One region of the Zhenhengia sp. genome, then DNA from elsewhere that is predicted to be linked to it. Evidence: a T-box and tRNA genes for the amino acid it is inferred to sense, from the RefSeq annotation. Region 1 holds a T-box; the other holds one or more tRNA genes.
The links. The T-box of region 1 lies ahead of argS (arginine--tRNA ligase). A T-box ahead of a tRNA ligase gene usually reads a tRNA of that ligase, here a tRNA-Arg.
Positions count from the first base shown of each region.

Region 2: it has a tRNA-Arg gene. The T-box ahead of argS (arginine--tRNA ligase) is inferred to sense a tRNA for this amino acid. The anticodon was not compared.

Region 1 is NZ_JBKVCH010000001.1:38,718-45,629, reverse strand. It holds gene ACLTBU_RS00255 (HAD-IIIA family hydrolase) at 40-567, opposite strand; gene argS (arginine--tRNA ligase) at 758-2,515, opposite strand; T-box leader at 2,573-2,791, opposite strand; gene ACLTBU_RS00245 (NUDIX hydrolase) at 2,836-3,441, opposite strand; gene ACLTBU_RS00240 (YitT family protein) at 3,530-4,411, opposite strand; gene ade (adenine deaminase) at 4,513-6,222, opposite strand; gene ACLTBU_RS00230 (tRNA 2-thiocytidine biosynthesis TtcA family protein) at 6,607-6,912, shown strand, end outside.
Region 2 is NZ_JBKVCH010000024.1:306-6,945, forward strand. It holds gene ACLTBU_RS16630 (TIGR03915 family putative DNA repair protein) at 1-709, opposite strand, end outside; gene ACLTBU_RS16635 (putative DNA modification/repair radical SAM protein) at 713-2,029, opposite strand; tRNA gene ACLTBU_RS16640 (tRNA-Arg) at 2,182-2,255, shown strand; gene ACLTBU_RS16645 (DUF4097 family beta strand repeat-containing protein) at 2,321-2,458, shown strand; gene ACLTBU_RS16650 (DUF4097 family beta strand repeat-containing protein) at 2,443-2,715, shown strand; gene ACLTBU_RS16655 (LysR family transcriptional regulator) at 2,985-3,884, shown strand; tRNA gene ACLTBU_RS16660 (tRNA-Asp) at 3,934-4,007, shown strand; tRNA gene ACLTBU_RS16665 (tRNA-Leu) at 4,015-4,100, shown strand; tRNA gene ACLTBU_RS16670 (tRNA-Ser) at 4,254-4,339, shown strand; gene ACLTBU_RS16675 (SLC13 family permease) at 4,446-5,894, opposite strand; gene ACLTBU_RS16680 (SLC13 family permease) at 6,141-6,640, opposite strand, start outside.

The DNA of each region.
Region 1 (6,912 bases):
CGAGAATTAGATATATGATTTTATAGGTGGGTTCTTATGTTATTTATTTAATAACCAATTCATTGCGTCTAATAGGTTTTTAGCAGTATACATAGGTTCAAAGTCAATCCATTTATGACGATATTTTCCTAAAGCTTCTTCTCCTGCCCCTGTTTTAACCAAAATAGCCTGCATACCAGCTTGAGAGGCTGCTAACATATCGCTCCATCTATCTCCTATTACGACGCAATTTTTTCTATTCAATTGATAGGTCTGAGAGGCTGTTAATAACATTTCTGGACTAGGCTTGCGGCAAGAACAATTTTCAGTATGGCTATGTGGACAGATATATACTTCTCTAAATCCAAAGCTTAATAGTTCGTCTTCAAAAGCCTGCAGTGTACATTCTCCTTTTGAAATGCCTGGTTGATTAGAGAAGGCAAAAAGAGGTATATTATATCTCTTAGCAAGTTCAAGTGCCTCTTTGGCAAAAGGATAGAGTTTAAATGCTCCTGGATAGGTTACAGAAGCATCTCCACCTATGGTTCCATCTCTGTCAATAAATAAAGCTTCAATGTTACGATACATTTTATTATCCTCCTAAGCAATCATTGTTTATTTGCTATAAGGTACTGGTGTAAATATTTAGAATTTTCATTCCTCTAAGTTAGTAATGACTTTACAGGCACCATGTTCTACTTTATTATTTTAAATAAAACAAATACTATATCTTTAATACCTATATAAAATAGCATTGAAATTTTAATAGGTACATTTATTACATTTTATGAGGAACTTCTATACCAAGAAGGTCTAAGCCTGTTACAAGCATTTCCTTACAAAGTGCAGTAAGTTTAAGCCAAGATTGTTGTTTGGAAATGTTGGATTCTGTAAGTATTTTATGTTCATGGTAGAAACGATTAAATAAGTTACAAAGCTCATAAAGATACTGACAAAGTTTATGTGGGCTATATTGCATAATACTTTCAGGAACGAGTTCATTAAATAAAGCAAGTTTAAGCATCAGTGCACGTTCCATTTCACTACTTGGAGCATCTATCTTACTTCGGACATCTACTAGAGAGGCTTTTTCTAATAGAGCACTCATACGTACTGCAGTATAAAGAAGGTAAGGTCCTGTATTACCTTCAAATGAAGTGAAACGTTCTAAATCAAAGACATAGTCTTTTGAAATTTGATTGGATAAATCTCCATATTTTAAGGCAGCAAGACCAATTTGTTTAGAGATTATAAGGGCTTCTTCTTTTGAGATAGCTTTATTCTGAGCAACCTTGGCATAAACTTTTGTATGAACTTCTTCAATTAGTTGCTCTAATCTCATTACTCCACCATTTCTTGTCTTAAAAGGTTTACCATCTGTACCATTCATTGTACCAAAACCTAGGAAGGTAAGTTTTGTTGTAGGGGGAATAAGTTCAGCTTTTCGAGCTGTACGGAAGACTTGTTCAAAATGTAAGGATTGTCTTTTATCCACAATATAGATAACTTCATTTGGGTTAAAGAGCTGTTTTCTCTCGATCAAAGTCGCTAAATCGGTTGTACTATATAAAGTTGCACCATCAGATTTCACTAAAATACAAGGTGGCATTTCACGTGTATCGGCATCTTCCTTAATATCTACAACTACAGCGCCATCATTTTCATAGGCTAGCCCAAGTTCTTTAAGATTTTCAATCATTTTAGGAATATAAGGCTGAGCATCACTTTCCTTTTTCCATAAATCAAAGTGTACGTTTAAAGCTGTGTAGTTTTTCTTCAGGTCATCTATAGAAACCTTTAAGATTTGCTGCCATAAAGCTTTGTAGCCAGGATGGTTCTGTTGGAATAAAAAAGTGATATTTTTTGCCTCAGACATAAATTCAGGATGTTCTTTCGCATAGCTACTTGCCACAGGATAAATTTCTTCTAATTCTGAAATTGTAAAAGGAGCCTCATTAGGATAATCCGCTTTATACGATGCATCAAAATAAGGAAGTTCTGGGTGACGCTTTTTTACTTCTGCAATAATAAGTCCAATCTGAAGTCCCCAGTCACCTAAATGGACATCTCCTAATACGTTATAGCCTAAAAAACGATACATACGTTTAAGACTTTCACCAATAATAGCTGTTCTAAGATGTCCTATATGAAGAGGTTTAGCAATATTAGCACCGCCGTAATCAATAATAACCGTTTCTTGGTTTTCTATAGGGGTGCATCCAAATTGCGGGCTAAGAGCTACATTATTTAAGTAGCTTACTAAATAATCATCCTGCAGTGTTATATTGATAAAGCCTGGAGCAATATACTGGATTGTTTCAAAGTAAGATTGATTTTGTAAATGTTCTACTACTTCTTTTGCAATAAGTATAGGGCTTTTCTTATAAGCTTTCGCAGCAGCTAAAGCCCCATTACACTGAAATTGGCAAAGGTCAGGTCTATTAGATAGGGTTACCTGACCATACGTATGGTTATAGCCACACGATGTAAAAGTATTGCCTACAAGTTCTGTAAGCATAGATAATAAGGTTTTCATAATTTATTAACCTCCTATTGGGATTTTAGGGTATAAAAAAACCGCCTCTTATATGAAATAAGAGACGGATTCATTCCGTGGTACCACTCAAATTGGTCTTATTTTAAGACCCACTCATAACTTTAACGCAGTTAACGGCATATCCTACTTATTTAATGGGTTCAGATAGGCTTCTGATAAGGTCCTCTTCTCTTAATGTGTAGTGTAGGACTTCCACTCTGTTCCTACTCGCTGGGAATACATTTATTAAGATACTCTCCTCGTCATAGAATTTGAAATATTTCGTTTAGTATATAAAGTATTTATCTATTTGTCAAGTTTTATTCTGTAAATAAAGCACTACCTAGCTTTACAAAACTTTGTAAAAGTAGATACGTCTTAATATCTAGTTTTTCACCGCTTTGTAAAAGCTTCTCGGCATCTTCTCTCGATACAAGGAAAGGCTCAATATCCTCATCAGCCTCTAGATAATCTATAGATACTTCTCCTGTACAAATGCAGTACATGAGGCATACAGACTCATCTGTCATACCAGCAGAAAGATAGAGTTTATCTTGAGCCTTTACAAGAGATACAAGCTCAAGGCCTGTTTCTTCTTTAAGTTCACGACCAAGTGTTGTTTCTGGTGTTTCATTAGGGTCAATAAGACCAGCTGGTAATTCATAAATATAATCGTTAAGTGGTAAGCGGAATTGTTTAATCAAAACCAGTTTATTACTTTCCTTATGTAGAGCTGCAATGACAACGGCATCTGTCTTTTCTTCACCTTTATGGAAGTATTGCGTACTTAAAGTATCATAGTCTTTACGTGAAGCAATCATCCAGTGTTTAGTCATACCCTTTTTATTTTCATATTCAGCATCATAGAGGTTTAAAAATCTAGTCTGAGCTAGGGGTTTAAGTTTACGAATGGCATTTGTATGCATAAAGATCTCTCCTATTTTAAATTGTATAAATCCTTTACACAATAGTAACAGAATTATTCTCACTGTGCAAAGGATTTAACTTAAAAAGCTACATAATAGCACTATAATCTTCAATAAAGCCTTGTCCAAGTACTTCTCTTACATCAGCAATAACCACAAAGGCTTTTTCATCAATTTCTTGAATCAGGGTACGCAGTTTAGTAATTTCTTTCTGAGATACAACAGCAAAAAGCATTTCTTTAGATTCTTTAGTATACATACCACGAGCACTCAGCCCTGTTACACCACGAGGGAGCTTTTCAATAATGGCTTTAGAAATTTGTTCATTATGAGAAGACATAATAAAAACAGCTTTAGCATAATGGAGACCTGCTAGTACATTGTTTACAACACGGGTACTGACAAATACAGCAACAATGGCATACATAGCTTTATTAGCGCCAAAAACAAAAAGACCTGTTAAAAGAATAAGACCATCAATACCTAGCATGAGCTTGGCAATAGGAAAGCGTGGATGATTAAAGCGGATAATGGAAGCCAGCATATCTGTACCACCTGTACTGGCTAAATTACGTAGCACTGTACCTATTCCAAGTCCAGAAAGTGCACCGCCAAAGATACAGCATACCAAAAGGTCATCACCTACCCAGAAAGGATTAGGAATATGTTCTACGATACTTAACATCACAGATACACCAGTAACAGCTAAAGCAGATCTTTTGGCAAAGTTAAAGCCTCTTTGTTTAATACTTATAGCAAATAAAGGGATGTTCAAAACAATATTAGTAACCCATACAGGAATTGTAAAATCTAGGAATTCAGTAGACACAGTTTGCAAGATGATACCAATTCCGGCAATACCGCCAGTTACCAGTCCGTTAGGTGCAAAAAACCAGTTAATGCTCAAGGCAATTAAAATGGTACCTAATAGAATCTGTAAATAAGGATTAGAAAAATAGGATTTTTTCATAATGCCCTCCTTTAAAAAGAAAAATAAAAACACTTACCTTTAGTGTAAATGGTAAGTGTGTATTTATACCTATTTGTTGATGAATTTTATTAGAAATAGGATTATTCAGAAATAAATTCAACTGGAATATGCTTAAAAGCACCTACATCAAAGAGTCCTTTATCTGTAATTTTAATTTCTGGAATAACAGGTAATGCTAAGAAGGCTAATGTCAGGAATGGGTCAGCCTGTGGATTAATGCCTAGCCCCTTAGCGGCATCTAGCATTTCTTTAAGTTTATGAGTAACTTGTTTGGCACTTAATGTACTAATTAGACCTGCAATTGGTAAGTTCAGATGATCAAGCACTTTTCCTTCTGATACAAGGACGATTCCACCTTGTTTTTCAATTAAAGTATTGACTGCCAGTACCATATCTGCATCATTATCCCCTACACATACGATGTTATGAGAGTCATGTGCAATAGTTTGTGCAATAGCACCATTTTTAATAGAGAAGTTTTTAAGAATGGCAACAGCTTTATTCCCTGTATTGTGATGACGCTCAATTACAGCAATTTTAGAATAAGTTTCATTGGCTTTAAAGTAACCGTTTTCCACTGGTACTTCTTCTACAAGTTTCTTAGTAATAATCTGTCCGTCAATAAGCCCGATGACATGTGCTTTAGATTGTGATAAGGAAATGATTAAATCTTCTTCAGAAATTGGGTCACAATGTACTGTGTTTTGAACTGTTGTATAGGCGTCGTAACGTTTTGCAGTAATAGATGGTTCTTGTTCATACCATTTTCCCTTAGTCATAACACGGTTTACTGCTACTGTTTCAAGATTATCTAGGATAACAAGGTCTGCGTCATACCCTGGCGCTAAGGCACCTTTATGACGTAAGCTATAAACACGTGCAGGATATAAGGTAGCCATACAGATGGCTTCAATTGGGTCAATTCCTAAGCTAATACTTTCACGGATATTGCTATTAATATGGCCATCTTCAAAGATATGTTCTAAGTGTTTATCATCTGTGCAGAATACACAGTTTGTAAGTGGTAAATGAGTTTTGACAAGCTCACTGACAATATCATTTAAATTGTTAGCAGCTGTACCTTTTCTAATTTGAACAACCATACCGAGTCTAAGACGTTCTATAACCTCTTCAATCTCACTACATTCATGATCTGTATGGATACCTGAGAAAGCATAAGCTACAAGGTCATCTCCCTTAACATGAGGGGCATGGCCATCTACAATTTTATCTCCAGCTACTTTAATTTTAGCTAAAACAGATTCATCTCCAAAAAGCACCCCAGGATAGTTCATCATCTCACCCACACCCAATATACGTGGATGGTTAATGTACTTCTCCATTTTAGCAGCATCTAAAATAGCACCGCTACTTTCCATTGGTGTAGCAGGTACACAAGATGGAAGCATATAGTAAATAGAAAGGGGTGCCTGCTCACTTTCCTTAAGCATATAGTCGATACCATCAAGGCCACTTACATTGGCAATTTCATGAGGATCCGCAATAAGAGTTGTTGTACCAAAAGGTAATACAGCATGAGCAAATTCTGAAGGTGAAATCATGCTTGATTCAATATGAAGATGACTATCGATAAAGCCTGGTACCACATATTTTCCTTTAAGGTCTATTTCTTCTTTCCCTTCATAATGTCCAATACCAATAATTTTATCATTACAAATGGCTAGGTCGCCTTCTATGATCTCTTTTGTAAAGACGTTGATGATACGTCCGTTTTTTAATACTTGGTCTGCTTTTTCTAGTTTACGACATACATCTAAATAATGTTTCATAGACTGTCTCCTTTACCATCTTTTATTTTTTAAGGACTATCTTATCAGAAAGCGTCCACGTTGTCATCTAAATTTCGTATTTTATTAAACTTTCTACTTTATGCCCTAAAAGTAGAAAGTTTAATAGACATTCTTTATACTAAGAGTATACTTGAAGAAAAATCAAGATATAACCTTATTATAAAATTTCATCGAACTTTAACAAAAAATAAACAATACATTTTGGTTCATAGTTCGGATAAGTATCAAAAATACCCGTCAATATAATTTGTACTCAAAAATAAATGTTCGGATTTTTGAGTTTTGCTTTTATCTCAAAGGTAATACCTTTATAATAAAATGAGCTAGAATAAGGGATTACCCTAAACTATGGAGGACTTATAAATGAAAATTCAACATTTGCTTAGCTACGCCAGACGTGCGATACAAGATTATCATATGATTGAAGAAGGTGACCGTATTGCGGTAGGTATTTCAGCAGGTAAGGATAGCCTAGCACTTCTTCTTGCCTTAAGACATTTACAATACTTCTATCCTAAGAAATTTGAGCTCGAAGCTATTACAGTTTCGTTAGGCTTCGATAACTTTGATCTTTCAGGTGTTATTGCTTTTTGTGAAAAACTAGGGGTACGTTATACGGTATATGAAACAGAAATTGGAAAAATTGTATTTGATGAGCGTAAGGAATCT
Region 2 (6,640 bases), on a different contig from region 1:
GTTTAGGCACAAAACTTCTTTGTAATTTAGGATTTTTACGTTCTTTAATAGTTGTACTATCATAATAGCTTTTAAATAAGTCTTGAAAGGGGTCAATGATATTATTACTTGCTAAGGCATTAGACTGTTGTAAAGATAGTTGCTGTAAGTAAACTTCTTCTTGATTATATACAAGAGCAGTCTTTCGTTTTAAATCATGAATAATAAAATATTGGTCAGAGAATCTTTTAATAAAGTGTTCAGATAAAAGAGGAAGAATATTGTGGTCAGGTTCTATTTGGGCATAGAAATACTTAGGGCTAATCTCTTTAAAGCGAACGAAGCCATTAAAACGATGAACTTCAAGTGTTACCCGACGGCGGAAAGAATCTACTTGAATAATTGTGTCATTATTTTTAGCTAGATTAATACTTTCACCATAGCGGTAGCATAATTTAAGATAATCTAAACAGAGATTCTCAAATCCTTTTAACTCACTTAGATAAAGATAGTAGACAGTCGAGAGAATAGCGGTAGAGAGTTTAGTCTGAATACTTGTATAAACCCGCTTAAACTTATCTTGCTCTACGTTAACTTTAATAGGTTCATAAAGGAGATGAGGTATATAATTGATTTCTCTAGTAATAAGAGGAGACTCTTTATCTTGGTAAGCATAGAAAATGGCAGTAAGAAAGCCTTCAAAACTTCCATCATATAAATAATTTTTCATAATTTATAACTCTCCTGTTAATGCAGTTGGTAAATCATCTAAGAGTAAAATTCTTGACTTAGAATGAGGTTGATCAAATAGGCTAAGTTGGGTAGCATTGTTTTCAACTATATTAAGGTCTAATTCAGGTTTAATAGCAAGGCGAATTTTCTCATCATCATAGGATACATTTCCATTATACTTTCCATTACATAATATAAAATACTGTGCACGTTTTAAAACAATACGTAACTTTTTTAAGTCTTCAAAGGTTAAGTTAGTAAGTCGTCTAGCACTTATAATCTTCTTTGCACCATTAAGTCCAATACCGGGCACACGTATAAGCATTTCGTAAGGAGCTTTATTAACTTCAATAGGAAAGAGATGCATATTACGTAGTGCCCAGGAGGTCTTAGGATCAAAGTTAATATCAAAGTTAGGGTTTTGTTCATTTAGTAGTTCATTTGCTCTGAAACCATAAAGACGTAATAACCAGTCACCTTGATAGAGTCTATGTTCACGCATAACAGGCGGAGACTTAAGTAAAGGCAAGTTATTGCCTTGATTAATAGGAATATAAGCTGAGTAATAAACACGTTTAAGTGAATATTTATCATAAAGCCCCTGGCTTAGATTCATAATACTTAAGTCACTTTCTGGAGATGCCCCTACTATAAGTTGTGTACTTTGCCCACCAGGTACAAAGAGAGGTGCATGACGGAAAGACTTACGGTTATCTTGACTTTCTAGAATATGAGATTTAATAAGCCTCATAGGCTTTAATATATCTTGTTTAGCTTTACTAGGTGCTAGCAGTTTAAGGGATTTAGAAGATGGGAGTTCAATATTAACACTCATACGGTCTGCATAAAGTCCACATTCATTAATGAGGTCTTCATTTGCACCAGGTATGGCTTTAACATGAATATAACCTCTAAAGCTCTGTTCAATGCGTAGTTTCTTAAGTACTGTAGTCAAAAGTTCCATTGTATGATTTGGATCCTTAATAATAGCAGAGCTTAAGAAGAGACCTTCTATATAATTACGCCTATAGAAGTTCATCGTTAAGCTAACGACTTCATCAGGTGTAAAAGCTGCACGCCGCACATCATTAGATTGCCTGTTAATACAATAGGCACAATCATAAATACAATAGTTAGTGAGTAAAATTTTTAGTAATGAAATACATCTGCCGTCAGGCGTAAAAGAATGGCATATACCACTGGCTTCAGTAGAACCTAAAGCACCTTTCTTAGATTGCCTCTTAGAGCCTGAAGAGGAACAGGATACATCATATTTAGCTGCATCTGATAAAATCTCTAATTTTGTTTTAATATCCATAACATCACCTTATTTTATTATAACAGAACAAATGTTCGATAGTCTAGGGAAGAAAAGCTTATTTAGAGAATAAATTTAATTTATTTATGAGATTTCTCTTTACATACGTCAAAAATCATGGTAAGATAATAAAGTAATTGGTTAATCATTGTGTATCCATAGCTCAGCTGGATAGAGCAACGCCCTTCTAAGGCGTGGGTCCGGGGTTCGAATCCCTGTGGATACGTACTGAAAAAGAAGGCATATAAACTTTTAAAGTTTATATGCCTTCTTTTTGCTATAAAAATTGAAATGATCAATGTTGCTGCAAAAGAGATGAAAATAAATACGACTAGTGGAGATATAAAGGTAGAAAATATAGAGATAGATTCCCTAGAGGGAGTTAGTACAAGTGGTGATTTAGAAATGAAGGTATGTGTAATAATGTAGAGGGTAAAACCGTAAGTGGTAATATAGAACTAGAATTAATGCAGCATCCTAAACAAATAAGAGTTGAATCGGTTTCAGGTGATATAGACTTAACCTTTGCTAAGATGAACGGATTTGATTTAGAGTTTAACTCCACAAGTGGAGATTTTGAAAGTGATTTTGATGTTATGGTAAAAAGTAAGAAAAAGTATAGTTATAAGGATGAAAGTGCTAAGTTGAGGGTAAAAACAGTTTCGGGAAATCTAGAGATTAATTAGCTCAATTGTATTTAGTTTAATGGATATAAAGTTTTTTATTGGCTTAAAATAAAAGTCAAGTTGAAGTGGTTCATGACTTTTAAGAGAGTGAGGCATAAGTTGCATATGTACATCCATAAAAGGACAGGATAATGTATAGATTATATGGTGTAAATATAAATGTGTGTATATAGAATGATAGAAGATAAGCTCATTTATGAACCTTGTTCTTGTCATAAAAAATACGATATGATATAAGTAGAGTAAATAATAAAATTAAAGAGGGTTACATGAATATTAAATTAGATTATTATAAGGTATTTTGTATGGTAGCGCAGTGTCAGAGTTTTTCTGCTGCGGCAAAGAAACTTTATATGACACAGCCTGCTGTCAGTCAAACTATTATGCAGTTAGAAAGTGAACTTGGCATTAGCTTATTTAGAAGAAGTGCAAGAGGTGTAGTATTGACTGCAGAGGGGGGCTTACTCTATGAGTATATACATACAGCTATGAATCTCATTCAGGTAGGAGAACAAAAGATTAAAGAAACCCTTAATCTAGTTGCTGGAGAACTTAAAATAGGGGTGGGAGATACGATTTCAAGATTTTTCTTATTGCCCTATTTAGAAGAATTTCATACAAGATTTCCGAATATCAAACTAAAGATCATTAATCGTACTACCATTGAGCAATGCGAATTATTAAAGGCAGGCGAAATAGATCTAGCAGTATGTAATTTACCGGTAGAAGACCCAGCGTTAGAGGTAAGAGAATGTCTGCCTATACATGATATCTTTGTAGGGGGAGAGGAATATAGGAAGTTAAGTAAAAATCCTGTATCACTCGAAACTCTTACTGAGTTACCACTTATCTTTCTTGAGAAGAAATCTAATTCTCGTCAGTATGTAGAGCAATATTTACTTTCAGAAGGTATTAAAATTAATCCTGAAATAGAACTTGGTTCACATGACTTATTACTAGAGTTTGCTAAGATTAATTTAGGTATATCTTGTGTTGTTAAAGAATTTGCTAAAGATTATTTAGAAAGTAAGGGAGTATTTGAGATTAGATTGATGCAACCTATTCCTAGGAGAAGTATAGGATGTCTATTCTTAAAGAGCGTCCCTTTATCACCAGCCTCAGCAGAATTTCTTTCTATACTAGAAACAAATATAAAAAATTTAAATTAGCTATTTACATACGTCAATAGATATGTTATTATACTTATGAAATAGCGATGGCCCAGTGGTACAGTTGGTTAGCACGCCGCCCTGTCACGGCGGAGGTCGAGGGTTCGAGTCCCTTCTGGGTCGCTTATATGCCGGAGTGGCGGAACTGGCAGACGCACAGGACTTAAAATCCTGCGGGACTTACCTCCCGTACCGGTTCGATTCCGGTCTCCGGCATAGGGAAATCCTACAACATAAGTTGTAGGATTTTTTTGCCTAGCTGAGGGCTAGATTTATGGACGTTCTAAAAAACTTTAATTTTTTTAAAAAAAGGCTTTACATATGACAAATACTATGTTATTATAAGAGAGTAATTGACATAACAACTTTGGAGAGGTGTCCGAGTGGTTTAAGGAGCTGGTCTTGAAAACCAGTGACTCCGAAAGGGGCCGTGGGTTCGAATCCCACCTTCTCCGCTTCAGAGCGTATAACATAAGTTATACGCTTTTTTGTTATGTAAAAATAAGTATTATAAAAAAGCTCGAAATGCTATGTGCATTTTGAGCTTTTTTATATATGAATTTAGAAAACGATTTTAGAGAGAGGAATACCTATAACTAAAATGATAAGTAACATCACAGCTGAGATGATAGTTGTATATTTATAAATATCAGATGTTTTGAACCATGTTTTATTACCATGAATAAGTGCGGCGTAAGGGGAAGCAGCAGGTGTTACAAGAGCCATAAGAACTAAGAAGATAAATATAGAGACAATTGGGTCTGCTGATATACCCATTGTGCCACAGAATGTAAAGATGATAGGAATAAAAATCATCCCAATTACTGCACTGTTGCAGAGGTTTGTTAGTATAAGTCCGATCACTAAAATCATCGCAATAAAGACAAATTCACTTGTACCTCCGAAGATCGGAGTAAGCGTTTGTTTAAGGAATGGTGTTACACCAGTAGCTTCAGAAGTTAATGCATTACCTATAGTTAATGCAGCTGCAATAAGGAATACGGTGCTCCATTGAACCTGAGTACTCATAACAGTTTGATAGTCGATAACAAACTTACCTTCTAACTTAAGTCCACATAAAATACCTACGAGTAGTACTGCAAAACCAAATTTGTTGTCATTGAAGAACTGTTGTAATGGACCTGCTGGTAAGATACCAGGAAGGAGCATTAAGATAACAAAAAGACCGAATGCAGTAGCTAATAGCTTATGTTTGAATGTTAGAGGTGGTAAAGGGTTTTTATTAAACATTTCTGCATTAATGGCTTTTAAGCTTGTAACGTCCGGTCTTAATACATATTTCATAAATAAGATAAGGACAGTCAAGCAAATAAGTGATAAAGGAATAGTAAGTCCCATATAAGATGCATAATTTACTTCAACACCTGAAACATTCTTATAATTGCTAAGTAGAATAAGAGGAACATCTTTAAATGGTGCAGAAGCTACACCAAGTATAGCAGTAATTACAACAGCTATTAGCATAAGTGTTGGATATTTATCACCTGGTTTATAATCTAATTCTTTAAAAATTCCGTACAGTATAGGCCAGAATAAAAAGGTTGGTGCAAAAGCGCTTGATAAGAAAGCTAATACGTATACACCTAAAAGAAGCATAAAACTAAACACCCAAGGTTTTCCATTAATAATTTTACGGGTTAAAAACCATCTGCCTATGTAATTAGTTAAACCAGATTGAACAACTGCTCCAACAAGAACCATAATAAATAGCATTTGTACAACGGTAGAATCTCCAAGAAAATTCATTAAGATAGTATTCATAGGTGCATAGGAACTAATTCCTAATAGCGATACACCCACTAAGCTTGGCCAAATTGAATCACAAGTCGTCCATAAATAAATTACACCGAAGAAGATCCCGAGTACTTCCATTCCGACAGGAGTGATAGGAGCTGGTGCCGGAATGAACTTAAAGAATAACATTAATGACACGCCAATTATAGAATTAATAAGATACCAATAATTTAGCCTACGTTCTGTTTGTTGCATAAAATTCATCTCCCTTTTAAAATAAGTTCTAAAAATAACCTAAATCAAGTATGTTAAAATAATAACATAATTGAAGAAATAAAAAAATAACATAAGTTATTTAGAAATAAATTTTGTATAAAGAAATAAAAAAATAAATCAATTATATGTATATTATCACCATAATAAAAAAGTAAATTGACAATATAATTTGGGTTAATATACAGAAAAGGGCAAAATGATTGTTAATCATTTTGCCCTTGTTATTTAGAATAAAATGTTTGAAAGTGGTATACCTACTAAAATCGTAATAATTAAAATAAGTATAGTCATTAATGTAGCATATTTATATATATCATTAGAGTCTAACCAAGATTTATTACTATGCATAATTGCTGAGAATGGTGAAGCGGCAGGGGTAATAGTACCTAATAGAACAACAAAAATGAATATAGCAATAATTGGAGCAGGCATAATTCCCATAGATTGAGTGAAAGTGAGAATAATAGGGAGGAAGATAATCCCAATTACAACACTATTACAAAAGTTTGTAAGTATAAGTCCTAATATAAGTACTAAGATAATAAAAGTAATTTCTCCAGTTCCTTCAAATATAGGTGTAAGGAGTTTACTTAAGAACGGTGTTACACCTGTTACGTCTGAAGTAAGTGCGTTGCCAATCGTAAGGGCTGCACCTATGATAAATATAGAGCTCCATTGAGTATGGTTATTAGCAATAGATTGGTAGTCAATAAGGAATTTACCGT